3 regions of the Rhizobium sp. 768_B6_N1_8 genome follow, and region 1 is predicted to be linked to each of the others. Evidence: predicted binding sites of a transcription regulator. Region 1 holds the regulator's gene; each other region holds the start of a gene.

Region 1 (7,178 bases):
TTCGGCAGCGCGTTCGAGACGGGAAAGACCCTCGCGCGCCTCCTCGGCGGTTACGACCAGCGGCGGCAGCAGGCGGATGACATTATCGCCTGCCGGGATCGCCAGAAGATGGGCTGCGCGGATTTCCTTCAGCAGCTCTGCCGAGGGAATGGCAGCCTTGACGCCGAGCAACAGCCCTTCGCCCCTGATATCTTCGATCACGTCGGGATAGCGATCCTTGAGCGATGCAAGGCCCTGGCGGAAGACGAGAGTGACATCACGCACATGCTGCAGGAAGCCCTCGGCCAGGATGACATCGAGCACCGCGTTACCGACAGCCATGGCCAGCGGGTTGCCGCCATAGGTGGAACCATGCGTGCCCGCCTTCATGCCGGAAGCGGCCTCTGCCGTCGCAAGGCAGGCGCCGAGCGGAAAGCCGCCGCCGATGCCCTTGGCAACCGCCATGATGTCGGGCGTTATACCCGACCATTCATGAGCGAAGAGCTTGCCGGTACGGCCGACGCCGGTCTGCACCTCGTCGAGGATCAGCAGCAGGCCATGCTCATCGCAGAGCTGGCGGAGCGCTTTCATGAATTCGGACGTTGCTGGGCGGACACCGCCCTCGCCCTGCACCGGCTCGATGAGGATGCCGGCGGTCTTGTCGGTAATAGCGGCACGGACAGCCTCGACATCGCCAAAGGGCACCTGATCGAAACCAGGGGTCTTCGGGCCGAAACCTTCGAGATATTTCTCCTGGCCGCCGGCGGCGATGGTCGCCAGCGTACGGCCGTGGAAGGCGCCATCGAAGGTGATGATGTGGAAGCGCTCCGGATGCCCCTTGGAGAACTGATAGCGGCGCGCAGTCTTGATGGCGCATTCGAGAGCCTCGGCGCCTGAATTGGTGAAGAACACCTTGTCGGCGAAAGTGGCATCCGTCAGACGCTTGGCGAGCTTCTCCTGCCCCGGCACTTCATAAATATTGGAGAGATGCCAGACCTTGTCGGCCTGATCCTTGAGAGCGGCCACAACGTGCGGATTGCCATGCCCCACGGAGGTAACGGCAACGCCCGCGCCGAAATCCAGATATCGCTCGCCCGTTTCGGTGATCAGCCACACGCCCTCGCCTCGCTCGAACCGCAGCGGGGCACGAGAATAGGTATCATAAAGCGGCGAGGCTTCAGCCATGGCGCAATCTCCTGGTCAGGCTCTAAGGCAACGGACTCCGGCTAAGAAAACCAGGCCCGAAAAATCAAAAATGCCGCCTTGCGGCGGCAGGAAGCACTATTTACTTTTCGCACTGCAATGTCAACAAAACTGAGGATTTAGCACATGCGTCAAGCCTCAAATCAGACTTGCAGGTCTATCAACAGCTAATGTTGCAGAAATGACTCTCCGGGGAAGCAAGTTGGGGAAAACCCCGAATTCGGATTCATCGGATTCACGCGACTCTTGTCACAGAGTCAGGCTCACACTAGGTTAAAGTTCAATTACTAGACTGCATGCGGCGGAACTAGTCACCAAAATTGATCAGGCGTTTCTTGCTTCGGAGACTTCCGAGGCAACGGTGAGGGATTCTGCCATCACCAACGCGAAAGGTGGAGACAGGGCAATGAACTGGACAGACGAGCGTGTCGAGAAGCTCAAGAAGCTTTGGTCAGAGGGGCTGAGCGCCAGCCAGATCGCTGCGCAGCTTGGCGGAGTGAGTAGAAACGCTGTTATCGGCAAGGTTCACCGGCTCAGTCTTCCCGGCCGCGCCAAGGCCGGCGGCACGGCAACCGCTGCGCGCGCAACGAAGCGCAATACGTCGGCTCCGCGCGCCCCGAACTATGCGTCTCGCATCACCACCCGCACCGTTACCCGCCAGCAGGGCGCAACGATGCTGAAGGAAGAGATCGAGATCGAAACGGTCGAGGAAATGGAATACGTGCCGGCCAAGAATGTGGTCGTGCCGATTTCACGCCGCCTTGGCCTGACGGAACTGACGGAGCGCACCTGCAAGTGGCCGGTCGGCGATCCGCTGAAGGACGACTTCTACTTCTGCGGCTGCGACTCCCCGGATTCCTCGCCCTATTGCAACTATCACCAGCGCCTCGCCTACCAGCCGGTCAGCGAACGCCGCAAGGCTGTCCGGGTCGCCTGACCCGCGATCTTCCAACAGACGCAACGTACCATCACCCCTCCTCGCCTATGCGCGGAGGGGTGATTTTTTTAGCCGGCACAGGAGGACTGGAAAACCGCTCCTGACCACGACTATCTGCCGGAGGCCGATCTCTGCCGGTCGTTCACCATGCCTGACAATGCGAAGTTACGTGGCCAACACCACCGATGTGTTTCAGCCCCAGGCTGGCATGGAACGGTGGTCATGGCGCTGTAACGCGATTTTCTGATGCAGATGCGGTATTCTCGTGGAGTAGCACGGCGCAAACAGTCGGTCAGGGGTGCCAATGGAGATCGATCCAAAGCGGATGACAATGGGGTTCGTCGGGACGGGCACGATTACCGAGGCCGTCGTCACCGGATTGGGCAAGACAGCGTTTCGCGACACACCGATCGTGCTGTCACCGCGCAGCGCAAGCGTCGCCGCCCGCCTTGCGGCGGCAAACCGGAATGTGTCGATCGCTTTGGGGAACCAGGATGTTCTCGACCGATCCGATCTCGTATTTGTGGCGGTGAGGCCGCAAATTGCCGAGGAGGTCATCCGCTCGCTCCGATTTCGGCCGGGCCACCATGTCATCAGCTTCGTCGCGGCCACGCCAATGGATCAACTGCTGGCGTGGATCGATCAGCCAGTTCGCCTGAGCCTGGCAATTCCACTTCCGTTCATCGCAGATCTTCAGGGCGCGACTGCGATCTACCCGCCCGACGAGGTTTCCCACGCCCTCTTTTCGGCGCTCGGAACGGCGATCCAGGTTGAAAACAGACCTGAGTTCGAACTTCTCGCGGTGGCGAGCTGCCTGATGGCCACCTATTTCGGCATCCTGGACGCGACGTCGACCTGGCTGCAGAGCCAAGGGCTTTCGAGAACGGCTGGCGACGCCTACCTCCGTCAATTGTTTTCCGGCCTCGCCCATGCTGCCCGTTCGAAACCTGTCGCGAGTTTTGATGAACTCATCGGCGAGCATTCGACCAAGGGCGGATTGAATGAACAGGTGCTCGAAGACTTTCGCGATTTCGGTGGCGCTGTGGCTCTGCAAAAGGCTCTTGATCGAGTTCTTGCACGCATTCGTCTGTAGAAAGCAAACCCTCTTGAAGTTCGCTTTCGGCGCCTAGTGTCGGCTTCCAGAAGAAGCTGTGCTTCGCCGAGACAGGTCGCTTCAAGCTCGACGGACAGGGCGGGCCTACCCATCGCTGTTTCTTCAGAAGGACACCAGATAAGCAAACGGGCCGCCCGGCAAGCGAGCGACCCGTCTGGACCTCCGATCACTCGGATCAGGCTTCCATGGAATATCCCGCGCCGCGGACGGTGCGGATGACATCCTGCATGTTGGAGAAGTTCAGCGCCTTACGCAGGCGCCCGACATGGACGTCGACGGTACGTTCGTCCACGTAGATATCGTGGCCCCAGACGCCATCCAGAAGCTGCGAGCGGGAGAAGACCCTGCCCGGCGACGACATCAGGAATTCGAGCAGGCGGAATTCGGTCGGGCCGAGGCGCACTTCGCGGCTCTTGCGATGAACGCGATGGGTTTCGCGATCGAGCTCGATATCACCACACTTCAGAACGGTGGAGAGAACCTCCGGACGGGCGCGTCGCAGCATCGCCTTGACGCGGGCAACGAGTTCCGGCGTGGAGAAGGGCTTGACGACATAGTCGTCCGCGCCGGTCGAGAGACCGCGAACGCGTTCGCTCTCTTCGCCGCGTGCCGTCAGCATGATGATCGGCAGGCGCTCGGTCTCCGGCCGCATGCGCAGCCGGCGGCAGAGTTCGATGCCGGAAACGCCCGGCAGCATCCAGTCAAGGATGAGCAGGTCCGGCGTGCGCTCCTGAAGCCGGATTTCGGCCTCGTCGCCACGGAGGATCGTATCCACCTCGAAACCTTCAGCCTCGAGGTTGTAGCGGAGAAGCACACTCAGCGCCTCTTCATCTTCAACAACTGCAACTCTTGGGATCATGCGTGTCAGTCTCCTAATGCATGATCCTTAAACCGGGGGTGATTTAAGCAACGGACCATGCAGAAACTTGGAATTGGCTGCGACCTTTGCGCGCCCCAGCGCAGGGCGCGCACGCAATTGGCAGGTCCGGATTACTCCGTCACCGCACCGACGGTATTGGAGCTGTCGTCCTTCGGACGCTCACCCTCCGGCTGGGCGCCGGTTGCCATGTAATAGATCGTCTCAGCGATGTTGGTCGCATGGTCGCCGATGCGCTCGATGTTCTTGGCGCAGAAGAGAAGATGCGTGCAGCTCGTGATGTTGCGCGGATCTTCCATCATGTAGGTGAGGAGTTCGCGGAACAGCGAGGTGTACATCGCGTCGATCTCGTCGTCGCGCTCGCGGATGGACTTGGCCTTGTCCGCAGAACGCGTCGTATAGACGTCGAGCACTTCCTTGAGCTGGACGAGCGCCAGTTCGGAGAGATGCTCGAGACCGCGGGCGAGCTTGCGCGGAACGCCGGTGCTCTGGACGGCGATGACGCGCTTTGCGGTGTTCTTGCCGAGGTCGCCGACACGCTCGAGGTCGGCGGCGATGCGGATCGAACCCATGATCTCGCGAAGGTCGGAGGCCATCGGCTGGCGACGGGCGATCGTGACGATCGCCTTGTCGTTGATTTCGCGTTCCGCGTGATCAAGGATCACGTCGTCGGAAATGACCTTCTGGGCGAGCGCAGTGTCGCCGTTGACCAGCGCACGGACGGCCTCGCCGACCATCTGTTCGGCAAGACCACCCATCTCGGAAATGCGCCGGGACAGGAATTTCAGATCGTCATCGTAAGCGGAAAAAATATGTGTCGATGCCATGGGGCTTTGTCCTCGAAAATCGGGAAGGCTTCACATCGCCAAAATCAGCCGAACCGGCCCATGATATAGTCCTGGGTGCGCGGATCGTCGGGATTGGTGAACATCTTGTCGGTGTCGTTTTCCTCGACCAGGTTGCCGAGGTGGAACATGGCCGTACGCTGTGATACGCGCGCGGCCTGCTGCATGGAATGCGTCACGATGACGATGGTGTAGTTTTCACGCAGCTCATGGATCAGCTCTTCGACCTTGGCAGTCGCGATCGGGTCGAGCGCCGAGCAGGGCTCGTCCATCAGGATGACTTCCGGGCTGACGGCAACGGCGCGTGCGATGCACAGACGCTGCTGCTGACCGCCGGAAAGGCCGGTGCCGGATTCATGCACGCGATCCTTGACCTCATTCCAGAGGCCGGCGCGCTGCAGGCTCGTCTCGACGATCTGGTCCAGGTCGGCCTTGGATTTGGCGAGGCCGTGGATGCGCGGTCCGTAGGAGACGTTTTCATAGATTGTTTTCGGGAACGGATTCGGCTTCTGGAACACCATGCCGACACGGGCGCGGAGTTCGACGACGTCGATGTCAGGATCGTAGATATCGTCGCTGTCGAGCGTGATCTTGCCGGTGACGCGGCAGCCATCGATCGTGTCGTTCATGCGGTTCAGCGACCGCAGGAAGGTGGACTTGCCGCAGCCCGACGGGCCGATCAGGGCGGTCACGGTGTTTTCGCGGACGTTCAGATTGACATCGAAAAGCGCGCGCTTCTCGCCGTAATAAACGGAGACATCCTGTCCGATCATCTTATACGGGACGTTGCTCATTTTCTGGTCCAGCGCCTTCTCAACTGCAGCTTCCGTCAACATGTTCATGATCTCTACTCCGTTTACCAGCGGCGCTCAAAGCGACGACGCAAGAGGATAGCTCCCATGTTCATGACGATCAGGAACAGGAGCAGGACGATAATGGCACCCGAGGTTCTTTCCACGAATGCGCGCTCGGCTTCGTTGGCCCACATGTAGACCTGAACCGGAAGCGCCGTGGAGGGATCGAGTGGACTGCTCGGCGCCTGGGCGACGAAGGCGACCATGCCGATCAGCAGCAGCGGCGCAGTTTCGCCGAGTGCGTGGGCAAGGCCGATGATCGTGCCGGTCAGGATGCCGGGCATTGCAAGCGGCAGCACGTGGTGAAACACCATCTGCATCTTCGAGGCGCCGAGGCCGAGGGCAGCCGCGCGGATCGACGGCGGCACGGCACGGAGCGCTGCACGCGTGGCGATGATGATCGTCGGCAGCGTCATCAGCGTCAGCACCAGGCCGCCGACCAGCGGTGCCGAACGCGGCAGGCCGGCGAAGTTGATGAAGACCGACAGGCCGAGCAGACCGTAGACGATCGACGGGACGGCGGCGAGGTTGTTGATATTGACCTCGATCAGGTCCGTCAGCTTGTTCTTCGGCGCGAATTCCTCAAGGTAAATCGAGGCAGCGACGCCGATCGGCAGCGAAAGCACGAGAACGATCAGCATCAGGTAGAGCGAGCCGATGAGGGCGACGCCGAGACCTGCGGCTTCCGGACGGCTGGAATTGCCGTTGACGAAGAGGCCGGTGTTGAACGTCTTGTGGAGAGCACCGCTCGCCTTCAGCTCATTCATCCAGGCAACCTGCTTGTCGTTGACCTTACGGTTCTTCTCATCGACCGAAAGATTGATCTGGCCCTTGTTGGCGCTGTCGATATTGGCATCTGCAAGCACTGTAATATTGACGGTCTTGCCAATGATCGACGGGTCGGCAACGACCATGTCGCGCAGCTGAATGGGCGCCCCCTTGGACAGCATGGCGGATGCATCGCGCACGTCAGGACGGCTTGCGGCATTGATGCCGAGCTGCTTGACGATCGCGTCGCGTAGCAGAACCGGATAGTTGGCAGCGACCAGCACCGAAGGGTCGGTTGCACGCTTGTTGTCCGGGTCGATCGTCTTCTCGGAGAATTCGATCGGCAGGGTGATCGACGTCTGTAGGAAGGCCGTATAGCCGTTGCTGATGACCGTCCAAAGCAGAATGAAGAGGAAGACGAGGCCGAATGCTATGGCTGCGATGCCATAGGCCTGGAACCGGCGCTCGGCAGCGTAGCGACGCTTGATGCCGATATCGCGACGCGCGGGCGCCTTAGAAACGGTAACGCCGGCGACGGGGGAAACAATATTCGTCATTCGTACTGCTCCCGATATTTGCGCACGATATAGAGCGCGTAGAT
Region 2 (7,178 bases), 2.4 Mb from region 1:
TCGTGCGCGGCCGTAGCGCTCCGGCAGATCGCGCCATGGCGCACTGGACCACAGCACCCGAAAGATGCCGTTCGTGGGGGAACTCGTGATCGCGGCCTGTGTTGTCGCGCTCGTTGCCTGGTTCGGGACGCTGAAGCCGTTTCCGGGGTAGGGCACATTGCTGAACCCCCAGACGACATGGGTGCAACGCGGCGCTTGCTGACCTTCTCGCTTTCCACACGGAAACCAGTTAAACGGGTGGGAACAACACGTTGCGAGGTTGTAAGCGATGGCTGGAAAAGTAGAATATACCGTGTTCCAGGGACGCGCAGGAGATCACAACGACCTGGCGATGCCGGGTGCGAAGGCGATCGGCGAGGAATTGGAACGCCGAACCGGCATTTCTCCTGCAGTGATCGGCACCCCGGAGCCCGCCGTGAATGGCGGTTGGCGCGAAGAGCTTGATGCGGCCCTGCCGTCGCTCAGAGAGTTGCAGTCCCGATTTGACGAGGTGTTGGCCGCAGGCGCGGCGTCGATCGCTGCCACCAGCCGTTGCGCGGTTTCGCTGGCAACCCTTCCAGCCGTTGCGAAGCACCATCCCGCGGCCTGCATCGTGTGGTTCGATGCACATGGCGATCTCAATCCACCGGAGGCCAGCCCTACCGGATATCTCGGCGGGCTGGCGCTTGCGGGGCCACTTGGCCTTTGGGATTCCGGTCTCGGTGCGGGTTTAAGCTTTGATCAGGTCGTTCTCGTCGGTCAACGTGACCTCGATCCGTACGAACTGGATCTGATCGCGAAACACGACATCCCGCATATCGAACCAGGAGCCGATCTCGCGACCGACCTTGGGAGAGCGATCGCCGGTCGCTCCGTCTATGTGCATTTCGACTGCGATGTCTTGGAGCCCGGCATCGTGCCGACAGATTACGAATGCGAAGGCGGCTTGTCGCTGGATGATGTGCGAGCCTGCTGCAAGGTTATCGCAGAACATGACTTCGTCGGGATAGAAATTGCCGAGTTCCAGAACTCGTGGGAAGCTGGCGGCCCGCCAGTCTCACCGAGCGCTCTGCTCGATGCCCTGGAGCCGGTTTTGACAAAGAGCTCCCACTAAGCGAATGGCAGCTTAGGTCCTGAATCCGGTCGCCATCCCTGCTGCGTGGCTCATCCTGAAAGCAGACGTGCGAGCGTGGCTCCAATGGTAAGAGCCTGATTTCATTTGTTGTTTGAACGGCGTTCCGGCTCTTTTTTTAACATGATCGAGAGGCGACATACGGTCAGCCGCCCCGTCTTAAACGTAAGTTTGGATTACGGGCGCGTGAGGGCGGCTGTAGTTGTTAGGGGCCGCCACCAAAGAGCGCTCGAAAACGGAAACGTCTGGAAACGTGAGGTTCGAGCGCCGGATCCATGCTGGTATGCGACATCCGCGTATTACCGAATGGACAGTGACAGGCTGGTGTCCACGCAACACAGGAGCGCGTCATGTCGCAGTTAGAAACAAAAGCCCGTAGCACGGGTCCGCAACAGACAAATATGTCCTCGCAGAACAGTTCGGCTCCCGGTGGAGCAAAGCCCGGCGAGCTGGTTCCGTCGCGCTATGCGCTTGATATCGGCGACATCGAGGTGATGGTGGTCAGCGATGGGGTTCTGCCGCTGCCAACCGCGATGTTGGGACACAACGCCGACCCGAAGGTGCGGGCCGGCTGGCTGGGCGACATGTTCCTGCCGCCGGACGCTTTCGACTGGTCGCTGAACGTGGTCGTGGTGCGTAGCGGCGCACAGACCATCCTCGTCGATGCGGGGCTCGGGATCGACCCGGACTTGAACCTGCCGCGGGCCGGACAGTTGATCAAGCGACTGGAGGCCGCAGGCATCGATCTTGGTTCCGTGACCGACGTGGTGCTGACCCACATGCACATGGACCATGTTGGCGGGCTGCTCGTCGAAGGGGTGAAGGAACGGCTGCGTCCGGACCTGCGCATCCATGTGGCCGCCGCCGAGGTCAAATTCTGGGAGGCGCCCGATTTCTCTCACGTCTCAATGCCGCCGGGCTTTCCGGACGCGCTTCGGGCAGCCGCCAAGCGGTTCGCCAAGGAGTACCAAAACCAGCTGCGGCTGTTCGATGAAGAATACGAGGTGGCGCCGGGTGTCGTCGTCTCCCGCACCGGTGGCCATACCCCCGGGCACAGCGTGGTCCGCGTGGCCTCCGGCGGCGACAAGCTGATGTTTGCCGGCGACGCCGTGTTTGCGGTCGGGTTCGAACATCCCGACTGGTTCAACGGTTTCGAACACGACCCCGAAGAGGCGGTTCGCGTTCGTATCCGACTTCTGCGTGAGCTCGCGGCGACCGGCGAACTGTTGGTGGCCACGCACCTGCCGTTCCCGTCCATCGGCCATGTGGCGGTCGACGGCGAAGCCTTTCGCTGGGTGCCGATCTTCTGGGACTACTGACGGGGTCGTGTCACGCCGCACCAGCTGAGCGTGGCACATATCCGGCTCAATCAGCGAGGCCCGGCGAATGCCTGGGCCTCGTTTCATTTTGGCGGCCGTATGCCGCTGGAGCCGCTTCCGGGGCAAGAGCGCTCGCCCGGCATGATCTCACTTTGTCGGCTCGAAGCGAAGTATGCCGGCGACCCTCGCCTTGGTGCCGGAATCCGAGGGGTGGGAGACGCCATCCATGACCTGCACGTCCGGAAAGTCGAAGGGGCTGATACCCTCGATGCAGGCGACATTGATGCCGAACTGGCTCGGATTCGAGCGGCGCTGGTGATGGGTATAGATGCCACAGGTCTTGCAGAAATAATGCTTCGCCGTGCGGGTATTGAATTGATAGAGCGTCAGGTTGTCTTCGCCCCGAATAAATTCGATATCCTTGAGATCGGCTGAGACGGCGATGGCGCCGCGCATGCGGCAGTAAGAGCAGGTGCAGCGGCGGATCGTGTTGAATTCGTCCGCCAACCGGAGCCGGAATTTGACGCGGCCGCAGTGGCAGGCCGCATTATGCTCATGTCTCTCGTCGCTCATGATCCGCTTGTCTCTCTCAATGAATTCCCAAACTAGGCCCAGCGCTCGCAAAAGGCTTCGATATCGCTGGACTGAAAATCGGCGAGCCGTGCCATGATGGTCTCGAACGGCCAGTCCCACCAAGCGATCGCGGCAAGTTTTTCCGCAACGTTTCGCGAGAAGCGCTCGCGCAGGAACCTGGCGGGAACGCCGCCGACGATCGTATAGGGCGCAACGTCCTTGGTCACCACCGCGCCTGCCGCGAGCACGGCGCCGTCTCCAACCGTCACACCCGGAAGCACGATGACGCCATGGCCGATCCAGACGTCATTGCCGATGATGGCGCGGTCCGCCTTTCGCTCGGCGAAGAAGGAGTGATCGCGCGCGGCGTCTGCGGAGTAATATTCCGGGCAATAGGTGAAGCGGTGCATCGACGGGCGGTCCATCGGGTGATTGGGTGCGCCGGTCCTGACTTCTGCGGCGATGGCGCAGAATTTCCCGATTGTTGCATCGCTGACGATGCAGCGCTGTCCGAGATAGGAGTAATCCCCGAGTTCGACCGTGTGCAGGGAGGTATTATCCAGGATCTCGCAGCATTTGCCGATGCTGGAATCCCTGAGGGTAGCGGTCGGGTGGATGACGGTTTCGGCGATCTTGGGGCGGTTCGGCTGGGTGGTCGAGTCCATGGGCAGTCTCCGGATTTCGGTCTGCCTAATCGGGAACGGTGAAGGATATGTGACGCAAGAACGCCGCGATGATCGGCGCACGTGTTCAATGGGCCATGGGTTGCCAGTCCGCCGACCGTGCCGAAGATTTCTGCGCAGAAGGCGTGATCCGCGTCCATTGCGCTCGCGCTATTCCCTCACAGCCCGAAAATGATCTGGCAGGTCGAGGTGTTCGACGGAAAGAACCCGTCTTCGCCAACCGGAACGACCCTGTCGCTCAGCGGCTTCACCCGCGTGATCATTCCGGATTTTGCGGTGACGGCGACGGTGCAGGACACTTCCTGATCATGTTCCGGTGAGAAGATCCGCTTGGTGAGGACCATGTTACCGATGTATTCCGTCTGGTCATAGGTTCTTGCGGGTATCCGCACCATGCGCGATCGCTGCCAGGTCAGCACGGGCGCTCCGCCTGCAACGCTGCGGTCCGTCGGCGCCCCGAACTTGTCTTCGAATTTCGCGATCGGTTTGCCGCGCCACTGGCTGTCGATCTTGGTATAGGGGGCGGTCAGGGCGGTCCCGAGGTCATCCGAGAGCTTGGCGGCTCCAGCCTGAAGAGTTTTGGCTGCGCCGCAGCCGCAAAGCAGCATCGGCAAGGCGGTGACGACAACAAGCTTTTTCAAAAGTCTCATTTCAAAATTCCGACTTCATAATGATTTCGATCACAGCGATTTTGGCCACAGGCATTTGCGATGACGACTGATTAGCAGCCGGCTATTAACAGGCGCCAAAAACTATCGGTAAAATTGAATATCGAAAAATACGCATAACTTCTGGCGGTATAAATGCCTCTGGCCAAGCCCTATGCCCTTGCGTTTGCACAGCCCGGGCGCTTCCTGTGCTCGGCAGGTTTGGCAGTGCGCCTCAAAGCTCAGTCTGCTTGGGGCCTACAGGAGTTGGAGCACCGCGATACGCCATGCCAAAGGTGGTTGTTCATCGGTCCCCTTTGCGACAAAACTCTATGAATTTGGCGAAATCCGCGCATATTCATCCAACGGTATGATACGCCGCCGGAGCAATCACTGCTGTGGATCGAAAGCTCGCAGCCATCCTTTCCGCCGATGTTGCCGGTTTCAGCCGCCTTACGGCGCTGGACGAGGAGGGCACGGTTCGTGCTCTCAACGCGTGCCTCAGTCAGATCGCCGAAATAGTGGGCGAGCATGATGGCCGCATCTTCGGCACTGCGGGTGACGGGTTTGTCGCCGAGTTCGCAAGCGCTGTTCAGGCTATCCGGTGCTCGGTCGAAATCCAGCGACGCCTCTCGAGCAATCCAAAAGACATCCCTGGGGATCGCCGCCTGGAGTTCCGCATCGGCGTCAATCTGGGTGACGTCATTGTGTCGGGTGACGATCTGCTTGGCGACGGCGTCAATATCGCCGCGCGCCTGCAGGAGATGGCGCCGCCGTCAGGCATATGCATTTCCGGGTCGGTACGCGAGCATCTCTATGGGAAGGTGCCGTTTACGCTGACGAGCCTTGGCGAACGCTCTATGAAGAATATCCCGAGGCCGATTTCCGTCTTTCGGGTCGACTGGCTGCAGGAGGCGGCTGAAAGCGGGGAGGCCGGGCAAGGGCCAAGGTCAACACCATCACTTGCGCCCCGCTTCGGCAGAGACCAGCCGTCGATCGTCGTCATGCCCTTCGACAATCTCAGCGGTCAGGGCGATGAGTATTTCGTGGATGGGGTCGTGGAGGAAATCACCGCGGCGCTCTCGCGCGTTCGGGAATTCTTCGTCATCGCGCGCCAGTCCGCCTTCACCTACAAGGGACGCTTCGTCGACGTGCGTGACCTCGGCCGGGAACTCGGCGTCAATTACGTGGTCCAGGGTACGGTTCGGCGGGGAGGAGACCGGCTGCGGATATCCGTGCAGCTGGTCGATACCGAGACGCGCATGCAGTTCTGGTCAGAGCGTTATGAGGGCGCGGCCGAGGACATATTCGAGCTTCAGGACAGGATCGCGGCTCAGGTGACCGGCGCCATCCATCCGGCCATCCAGAGTGCCGAAACCGAGCTGTCGAAGCGCAAGCCACCCAGCAGCCTGCGCGCCTATGATCTTGTCATGCGCGCCTACCCGTATCTCTGGGGCCAGAGCAAGGCGACGAACGAGCGGGCAATACCGCTGCTTCTGGATGCCATCGCGATCGACCCTGCTTACGGCCGCGCCCACGCATTTCTGGCATGGTGCTACGCCCAGCACCTTGGCTACATCTGGACCGAAGAACCGGAGCGGGATCTGGAGCGGGCTTTAAAATCTGTCGAAGCCGCAGTGGGCTCCATCGATGATGATCCGACCGCGCTGACCGCCGTCGGCGGGGCACTCAGCCATTGCGGCGATCAGGAGCGGGCGGCGGCCTATCTTGAACGGGCGCTGGCGCTCGACCCGAACAATGCCTGGGCATGGGCGCGCTATGGCTGGGTTGCAAGCTACAAGGGCGAGACTGGCGCGACGGAGCGGTTCGAACGGGCGCTGACGCTGAGCCCGGCAGACCCGCTCGCCTTCAATATGCGCATGGGCATGGCCCTGTCGCTCGCCATGGCAGGCTCCCTTTCGCAGGCCGTCGCTATTGCCCGGGAGGTCGTCAACAAACATCCCGACGTGACCTGGTGCTACCGGATGATGGCGGCCTGGGCGGCGATGAGCGGCGACGTGAAGACGGCCCGGTGGGCTGCGGGCAAGCTCATGGAGATCGAGCCGCATTTTACGATCGAGCGTTATTTGTCGAGGCCTGTGTTTCAGGGGGTGCCGCAATGGGCGGCCCAGACCGCCGAGGGTTTGCGACAGGCGGGCTTGCCTGAGCGCTGAGGGTGTTTTCGATCTTGCGGGAAACCGATGGGACGGGAGCGGACTTCGCGCCTCGTCCACGATCCGCCGGAAGCGACATCGTGTCCCTAGGCGTCGCTACTTTCGGTCATTGCCAGCGACACCGAATGACTTATGTTTCGTCGCTGTATTTTCGTTCGAAAGCGGGAATGTTTCATGTGCCGCGCATTGCTCCGCCTGCCATTCGCCGCCTTCCTTTTTCTTCTCGGCTGGACGGCCGCTCATGCCGATGAAGTTCTGACTTACAAGTGGCAGGGCGTGGACCGCACGGCGATCCTGCATATTCCCAAGGGAGCGGAAGGACACCCCGCACCGCTTGTCATCGTGATGTACGGGTCAGACGACAAGGCCGTGAATTTCCAGAAAAACAGCGGATTTGATGCTGTCGCTGACAGCGAGAACTTCGTCACCCTTTATCCGGAAGCGATCGACGGTGCCTGGAATATCAAAAACAGGAAGCCTGTCATCAATGGCGAGCCGGTTGATGACATCGGCTTTTTCCGCACCATGATAGACGATCTGGTGAGCCGGAAGATTGCCGACGGCACAAGGGTCTATGCCACGGGCTTCTCGTTCGGCGCGCTGATGACCTATACGCTGGCCTGCGCGCTTCCTGACAGGGTATCAGCGATTGCTCCCGTCGCCAGCGCGAT
Region 3 (7,178 bases), 4.0 Mb from region 1:
GATGGTTCCGACCTCGTCTTCACCGACACGCTGGAACTCGACCTCGGCGACGTCGTGCCGTCGATGGCCGGTCCGAAGCGTCCGGAAGGCCGCATCGCGCTCGAAAACATCGCTACCGGCTTTGCCGGTTCGATGGATGCCGACTACAAGAAGCCCGGTCAGCTGAACAACCGCTATGCGGTCGAAGGCACGGATTTCGATCTCGGCCATGGTGACGTCGCGATTGCCGCCATCACCTCCTGCACCAACACCTCCAACCCGTCGGTGCTGATCGCAGCCGGCCTTCTCGCCCGCAATGCCGTTGCCAAGGGCCTGAAGACCAAGCCGTGGGTCAAAACCTCGCTTGCTCCGGGATCGCAGGTCGTCGGCGAATATCTCGCCAAGTCCGGCCTGCAGGCTGACCTCGACAAGCTCGGCTTCAACCTCGTTGGCTTCGGCTGCACGACCTGCATCGGCAATTCCGGCCCGCTGCCGGCGCCGATCTCCAAGACGATCAACGACAAGGGCCTGATCGTTTCCGGCGTGCTCTCGGGCAACCGCAACTTCGAAGGCCGCATTTCGCCCGACGTTCAGGCGAACTACCTCGCTTCGCCGCCGCTCGTCGTCGCCTACGCTCTTGCCGGTACGGTCCAGAAGGATCTGACCAAGGAGCCGATCGGCGAAGACCAGGATGGCAATCCGGTTTATCTCAAGGATATCTGGCCGACTTCAAAGGAAGTTCAGGAATTCATCCTGAAGTACGTCACCCGCGAACTCTACGAAACAAAGTACGCCGACGTCTTCAAGGGTGACGAAAACTGGCAGGCCGTTCAGGTTCCCCCGGGCCAGACCTATGCGTGGGACGACGATTCGACCTATGTCCAGAACCCGCCCTACTTTGTCGGCATGGGCAAGAAGGGCACCGGCATTTCCGACATAAAGGGCGCCCGCGTTCTCGGCCTCTTCGGCGACAAGATCACCACCGACCACATTTCCCCGGCCGGTTCGATCAAGGCTGCTTCGCCGGCAGGCGCCTACCTGCTTGGCCACGACGTCGCAGTTGCCGACTTCAACCAGTACGGCACGCGCCGCGGCAATCACGAAGTGATGATGCGCGGCACCTTTGCCAATATTCGCATCCGCAACTTCATGCTCGGTGCGAACGGCAAGGAAGGTGGCTACACCATCCACTATCCGTCCAAGGAAGAGACCTCGATCTACGATGCGGCCATGCAGTACAAGGCCGAAGGCGTTCCGCTCGTCATCTTCGCCGGCGTGGAATATGGCAACGGTTCCTCGCGTGACTGGGCTGCGAAGGGCACGAACCTGCTCGGCGTCAAGGCCGTGATCGCCCAGAGCTTCGAGCGTATCCACCGTTCGAACCTGGTCGGCATGGGTGTCATCCCCTTCGTCTTCGAAGAGGGCACGACATGGCAGAGCCTCAACCTTAAGGGCGACGAACTCGTTACCATCGAGGGCCTCGAAAACATCAAGCCGCGCGAAAAGAAGATCGCCAAGATCACCTATGCCGACGGCACGGTGAAGGACGTTCCGCTGGTGTCGCGCGTCGACACGCTGGACGAGGTCGTCTACCTCAACAATGGCGGCATCCTGCAGACGGTTCTGCGCGATCTCGCAGCCTGATTGTTAAGATACTTGCCTGATAATGACCGCCGGAGAGCAATTTCCGGCGGTTTTTCTTTGTGGAAAACGAGGCTGTTTCGCTGCTCACGGTGATGTGTTTCGGCCGTCGTCCGCCTGGGGCTCCGTCTCACCCGTTCGTGACTTTCCGTTTGGACCCGGAAGGATTATTCGTACGTTCATATCTCAGAGCCGGCAGTTCAGGACCGCTGCTGACCCTGGAAAAGAGGTGCTGGTGAATGTCCCCGCGTTTTATGATCCCGCTGATCGCCGGGCTTGCTTTTGCAAGTCCGCTCCTCGCCGAAGATGGTACGCCGAAAGGCGTCGTTGAGCTGTTCACGGCGCAGGGCTGCGCCTCCTGTCCGCCGGCCGATGCCGCATTCCGCAAGCTCGTCAGCCAGGGCAATGTCATCGCCCTCGCCTATCACGTCGATTACTGGAATTATCTCGGCTGGGCCGACACGCTGAGCTCGAAGGAAAATACCGAGCGGCAGTACGGCTATGCCCGAATGATGGGCCGCAGCAACGTCTATACGCCGCAGGCAATCGTCAATGGCCGTGACCATCTCGCAGGCGCCGATCTTGCCGGCATCAACGGCAAGATAAATGGCTATGCCAACGAGGGCAAAGGCCTGACCGTGCCTGTCAGCGCTCGCATGAGCGGCGACCAACTAGAGATCAAGCTCGGCGCCGGCCAGGGCAAGGCCAATGTGGTGATCGTCTATTTCGACAAGGAAAAAACGATCGACGTCGAGAAGGGCGAAAACAGCGGCCAGAAGATCTCCTACCTCCACAGCGTGACCGATGTGGAGACCGTCGGTATGTGGGATGGCAAGGCAACGACGCTCACTCTGCCGGCCAGCGTGATGGAAAAACCAGATCTCGAGGGATCAGCGATTCTCTTGCAGTCCGTGACTGATAACGGCGATCCGGGAGCGATCCTCGGCGCGACAGTCGTCATGGCGGGAAAAAATATCTAAGGATTTCATCTACTTGTTGATGAAAGTCAGGCGGCCCGGCCAAGCGTATTCGGGGCTGGGGTTAAGGTCGATACGCTCCGCCGGGCCCTTTGGCGCGCTGGCGCCAAACTGGAGCCTATAGTTCTCTTGGAAATGAGGCGCTGTTTTGACTGAAATGCGGCACACCGGAGAAAGCAGGTTTCGTCCCCAGTGTGACAGTCGGTCCCTTGCAATTTGCCGCGGCTCGGGCAAACTGTCACTCTCCTGTCACACGTGGAGGTCTTGGGAGTCTGATGACAGATACGCCGGATTTGCGACACGGCGAAAGCCGCTCCGTCGACAATAGCTCTTCAACCGTCGTTGATCTCAAGGAATACAGACAAAATAAAGATCCGATGCCAGTGACATTTCACCGGCGGGAGCTCGACCAGATTCTGTGGATCTACGGTCGAATGGTGGGCGAAGGCGAGTGGAAAGACTATGCCATCGACCACACGGGGGAGAAGGCGGTGTTCTCCGTCTTCAAGCGCTCGGGCGAAATGCCGCTCTTCCGCATCGAGAAGAATCCGAAGCTTGCTGCCAAGCAGGGCGCCTTTTCGGTCGTGAACACCAACGGCATGATCCTGAAGCGCGGCCACGAGCTTGGGCCAGTCCTGAAGGTTTTCGACAAATCGCTGAAGCTCGTCGACAAGTAAGCGATATCACCCCTTGAACAGCGTGCCCGGATAGGCCTCAGGATCGGGATGGGTTTCCGTTCCTTCGCCCAGTCTGCGCTGCATCAGCATCGTATCCAGCCAGCGGCCGTGCTTGTAACCGGCGCCCTTCATCAGACCGATCTCTTCAAAACCCAGTGAACGGTGAAGCGAGATAGAAGCCGGGCTTGCACCGCCGATGACGGCGGTCATCTGGCGGAAGCCAGAGACGGTGCAGCGCGAAATCAACTCTCCAAGGAGTAGTTTGCCGATACCCTTGCCGCGCGCCTCCGTGCCCAGATAAATCGAATCCTCGACCAGCCAGCGATAGGCAGGACGGGTGCGGAATGCCGAGGCATAGGCATAGCCGAGCAGGCTTCCGTCCTCGGCTGTAGCGGCGATGTAGGGATAGCCCTGCTCGCGAATGGCGGAGTAGCGAGCCGTCATTTCCGCTTCGTTTGGCGGCACGATTTCATAACTCGAGATGCCGTTCAGCACGGACTCGCGGTAGATTTCAGTAATGGCGGGAAGATCGGAAGGAAGGGTGTCGCGCAGGAGAGGGAGCATTTCGTATCGATCGGCACGGTTGAACGAAGGCTCACGTTGAAGCACTCCAGCGAACCGACCGCAACAAAAAAGGCGGCCGAAGCCGCCTTTTCGTTTTTCAGTCCGGCCTGCTTACTTACGGTTGCCCATGAGCTGCAGCAGGAACATGAAGAGGTTGATGAAGTCGAGGTAGAGCGTCAGCGCGCCCATGATGGCCTTGCGGCCGGCGACGTCATAACCGTCTGCTTCGAAATACATTTCCTTGATGCGCTGCGTGTCGTAGGCGGTGAGGCCTGCAAAGATCAGCACGCCGATCGCGGAGATCGCGAACTGCACGGCGGACGAAGCCAGGAAGATGTTGACGATCGAAGCGATGATCAGGCCGAAGAGGCCCATGATCAGGAACGAACCCATTGCCGACAGGTTGCGCTTGGTCGTGTAGCCGTAAAGCGACAGCGCACCGAAGGAGGCGGCCGTCACGAAGAAGGTCTGTACGATGCTCTGGCCCGTATAGATTATGAAGATTGACGAGAGCGACAACCCGACCAGTGCGGAATAGACCCAGAAAGTGGTCTGCGCTGCAGCCACGCTCATCTGGTTAATACGGAAGCTCAGAAAGAACACGGCAGCAAGCGGTGCAAGGATCACAACCCACCGAAGCGGGCTCGCATAAATAGCCTGACCGAATGCAGTTAGCTCGCCATTGGCGAAAGCGAACTGGAATGACAGATAGGCGGCCACACCAGTGATCGCCAGACCCAGCGCCATCAGGTTGTAGACCTTGAGCATATAAGCGCGGAGGCCTTGATCAATCACTTCGCCGGCTTGTGCGCGGCTTTGATAGTTACGGAGATCAGCCATAGTTTCCTCTTACAAGCTCCGATGGAAATACGGTGTCGGGTTTACGACCCGGGCGCCGCTGCGGAGCTTCCAGCATGCCTGCTGACAATATGAGGCTTTCGTCCAATTCAAACAAGGCCTTTGCAATCTGCCGTTCGGTTAAATCGCCGTAAGGTGAAGGGATTTGGGGCCTTCACCCATTACAGCTCGCGCAAAACTGGTGCTGCCTTCTGTCCGAGGACGCGCCAGGTGCCGATCAAGCCGATACCGACGGTCAATACTAGGGCTGTAACAAGGGTGAGACCTGCGACATCCGGCATGAAGCTGGAGGGTAGGCGCATGATGCGGCTGACGATGAACCAGGCAGCCACACTGCCGGCAAAAAGCGCGAAAATGGCGGTGGCAACACCGAGGATGAGATATTCATAGCTGAAGGCGCGGATCAGCATGGTTCTCGTCGCACCAAGTGTCTTCAGCACCACCGCATCATGCGTGCGCGCCCGATTTCCGGCGGCAAGTGCGCCTGCCAGCACGAGAACGGAGGCGATCAGTGCAACGGAAGCTGCGGCGCGGATCGCAGTCGCAAGCTCGCCGACCAGCTGGTTGACGATATCGATCGCGTCCTTGACGCGCACGCTCGTGATCGTCGGATAGGCGTTGGTCACCGATTTCAGGATCGCGGCGTCTTCAGTCTCGGTCGATGCGGGATCCGTCAGTGTCGCCAACCATGCATGCGGAGCGCCACGAAAGGTGTTCGGCGAGAACACCATGACGAAATTGATCGACAGCGATTCCCATTCGACCCGCCGCAGATTGGCAACTTTGGCAGTGATGTTGCGGCCGAGAACGTTGACGGTGACGGTATCGCCGATCTTGAGGCCCAGTTCATGCGCCTCCTCGCTCGAGAAGGAGACAAGCGGCTCGCCGCTATAGTCCTTGCCCCACCACTGGCCTTCGGTAAGGACGGAATTCTCCGGTGGGCTTTCCTCGTAGGTAATGCCGCGGTCGCCATTCAGCACCCAGCGGCCCGCTGCCGGCACATTCATCTTGGTCACATCCTGGCCATTGAAGGCGATGATGCGGCCGCGCAGCATCGGCACTTCCACCAGCTTGCCATTCGGGGACTGGGTATGGATCAGGTTGCGGAAGGCATCGACCTCGGCGCTCTGGATATCGACGAAGAAGAAGTTCGGCGCACCCTCGTTCATGCGGCCGGTCAGCTGCTGGCGCAGGTTGCCGTCGATCAGTGTGAGGGTGACCAGCAACGCAAGGCCGAGACCGAGCGAGAGGACGACGGAGGGTGTCAGTGCTCCGGGGCGATGGATATTGCCGATCGCCAGCCGCAGCGCCGGCGAGTTGACGCGCGGGCTTCTGCGCGCCAGCCAGGCGATCAAGGCTGCGACGAGGCGCAGGATGACGAAGGCGAAGATGATGGCGCCGACGAAGATCACTGCGATGAAGCGGTCATAGGCGGTAAAGATGGCAAGGCCTGCGAGCGCAGCCATGAAGAGCGCGGCGAGTAACACATAGGGCCAGGAGGGCAGGTGGCGTGCCTCAAAACCCTGCTCGCGGAAGAGTGCGGTTGCCGGCACTTCGCGCGCATGGCCGAGCGGCAGGATGGCAAAGGCAAGCATCGTCAGCATGCCGAAGAGGGCCGCAAGCACTAGAGCGCCGGGATAGAGGGTCGGATCGGTAGAGACCGGCAGGAACTGGGCGAGGAACTGTGCAGCCAGCATCGGGGACAAGGCGCCGAGCACAAGACCGATCAGGATGCCGGCTGCTGCGATGATGGCGATCTGGAAGAGATAGATCCAGACCACGACGGCTGCCGGGGCGCCCAGGCATTTGAAGGTCGCGATCGTCGTACGTTTGGCATCAAGGAAGGCGCGCACGGCATTGGCGACGCCGACGCCGCCGACGATCAGAGCGGTCAGGCCGACCAGCGTGAGGAATTGCGAAAAGCGGGTTATGTTTTCCGTCAGCGATGGGGCGGCGCGATCGCTGGTGCGGACGGACCAACCGGCCGAAGGGAATTCTGTGGTGGCGCGGGCCTGGATACCGCTCATCGTGCTGCGGTCTTCCAGCTTGATCTTGTAGGCATGTTCCACAAGGCTGCCGGTCTGGATCAGGCCGGATGCCTGAAGTGCGTTTCGGCTGACGAGCATGCGGGGGGCGAAGCCGAAGCCTTCCGAGAGCGCATCCGGCTCGGTCTTGACCGTGCCCGTGATGCTGAGCTTGACGTTGCCGAGCAGCAGTTCGTCGCCGATCTGCAATCCCAGTCGCTCCAGCAGCAGTGGAGCTACGACAGCGCCATAGGTGCCGCCTTCGCCTGATAGCAGGGAGGCGAGCGGGTAGTTCGGCTCCGCTTCAAAGGTGCCGTAGAGCGGATAGGCATCGTCGACGGCCTTGACCTCGACCAGCGCTTGATCGGATCCATCCGGCTTGCGAGCCATGGAGCGCAGGCCGGTGGAAACGGAGACTTCGCCAAGGCCACGCAGGAAATTCATTTCCTCTGGCGTTG

Evidence for each region. The regulator PhoB, encoded in region 1, activates phosphate uptake and scavenging genes when phosphate is short. The targets are predictions, from matches to a motif close to TGTCATNNANCTGTCAT.
Region 2: AB8B33_RS13030 (DapH/DapD/GlmU-related protein) is a predicted target of PhoB. The motif match lies at 3,707-3,723, and genes of this name have one in related genera.
Region 3: AB8B33_RS21285 (DUF2794 domain-containing protein) is a predicted target of PhoB. The motif match lies at 2,834-2,850, and genes of this name have one in related genera.

What each region holds. Positions count from the first base shown of each region.
Region 1 is NZ_JBPWPV010000001.1:154,041-161,218, reverse strand. It holds gene AB8B33_RS00785 (aspartate aminotransferase family protein) at 1-1,164, opposite strand, end outside; gene AB8B33_RS00780 (GcrA family cell cycle regulator) at 1,589-2,119, shown strand; gene AB8B33_RS00775 (pyrroline-5-carboxylate reductase) at 2,424-3,212, shown strand; gene phoB (phosphate regulon transcriptional regulator PhoB) at 3,409-4,092, opposite strand; gene phoU (phosphate signaling complex protein PhoU) at 4,224-4,937, opposite strand; gene pstB (phosphate ABC transporter ATP-binding protein PstB) at 4,982-5,797, opposite strand; gene pstA (phosphate ABC transporter permease PstA) at 5,812-7,134, opposite strand; gene pstC (phosphate ABC transporter permease subunit PstC) at 7,131-7,178, opposite strand, start outside.
Region 2 is NZ_JBPWPV010000001.1:2,520,600-2,527,777, reverse strand. It holds gene AB8B33_RS13045 (arginase family protein) at 269-1,093, shown strand; gene AB8B33_RS13040 (MBL fold metallo-hydrolase) at 1,513-2,430, shown strand; gene AB8B33_RS13035 (GFA family protein) at 2,578-3,003, opposite strand; gene AB8B33_RS13030 (DapH/DapD/GlmU-related protein) at 3,036-3,668, opposite strand; gene AB8B33_RS13025 (hypothetical protein) at 3,845-4,336, opposite strand; gene AB8B33_RS13020 (adenylate/guanylate cyclase domain-containing protein) at 4,732-6,507, shown strand; gene AB8B33_RS13015 (alpha/beta hydrolase family esterase) at 6,682-7,178, shown strand, end outside.
Region 3 is NZ_JBPWPV010000001.1:4,168,383-4,175,560, reverse strand. It holds gene acnA (aconitate hydratase AcnA) at 1-1,623, shown strand, start outside; gene AB8B33_RS21290 (DUF1223 domain-containing protein) at 1,860-2,600, shown strand; gene AB8B33_RS21285 (DUF2794 domain-containing protein) at 2,873-3,274, shown strand; gene AB8B33_RS21280 (GNAT family N-acetyltransferase) at 3,281-3,838, opposite strand; gene AB8B33_RS21275 (Bax inhibitor-1/YccA family protein) at 3,950-4,678, opposite strand; gene AB8B33_RS21270 (ABC transporter permease) at 4,858-7,178, opposite strand, start outside.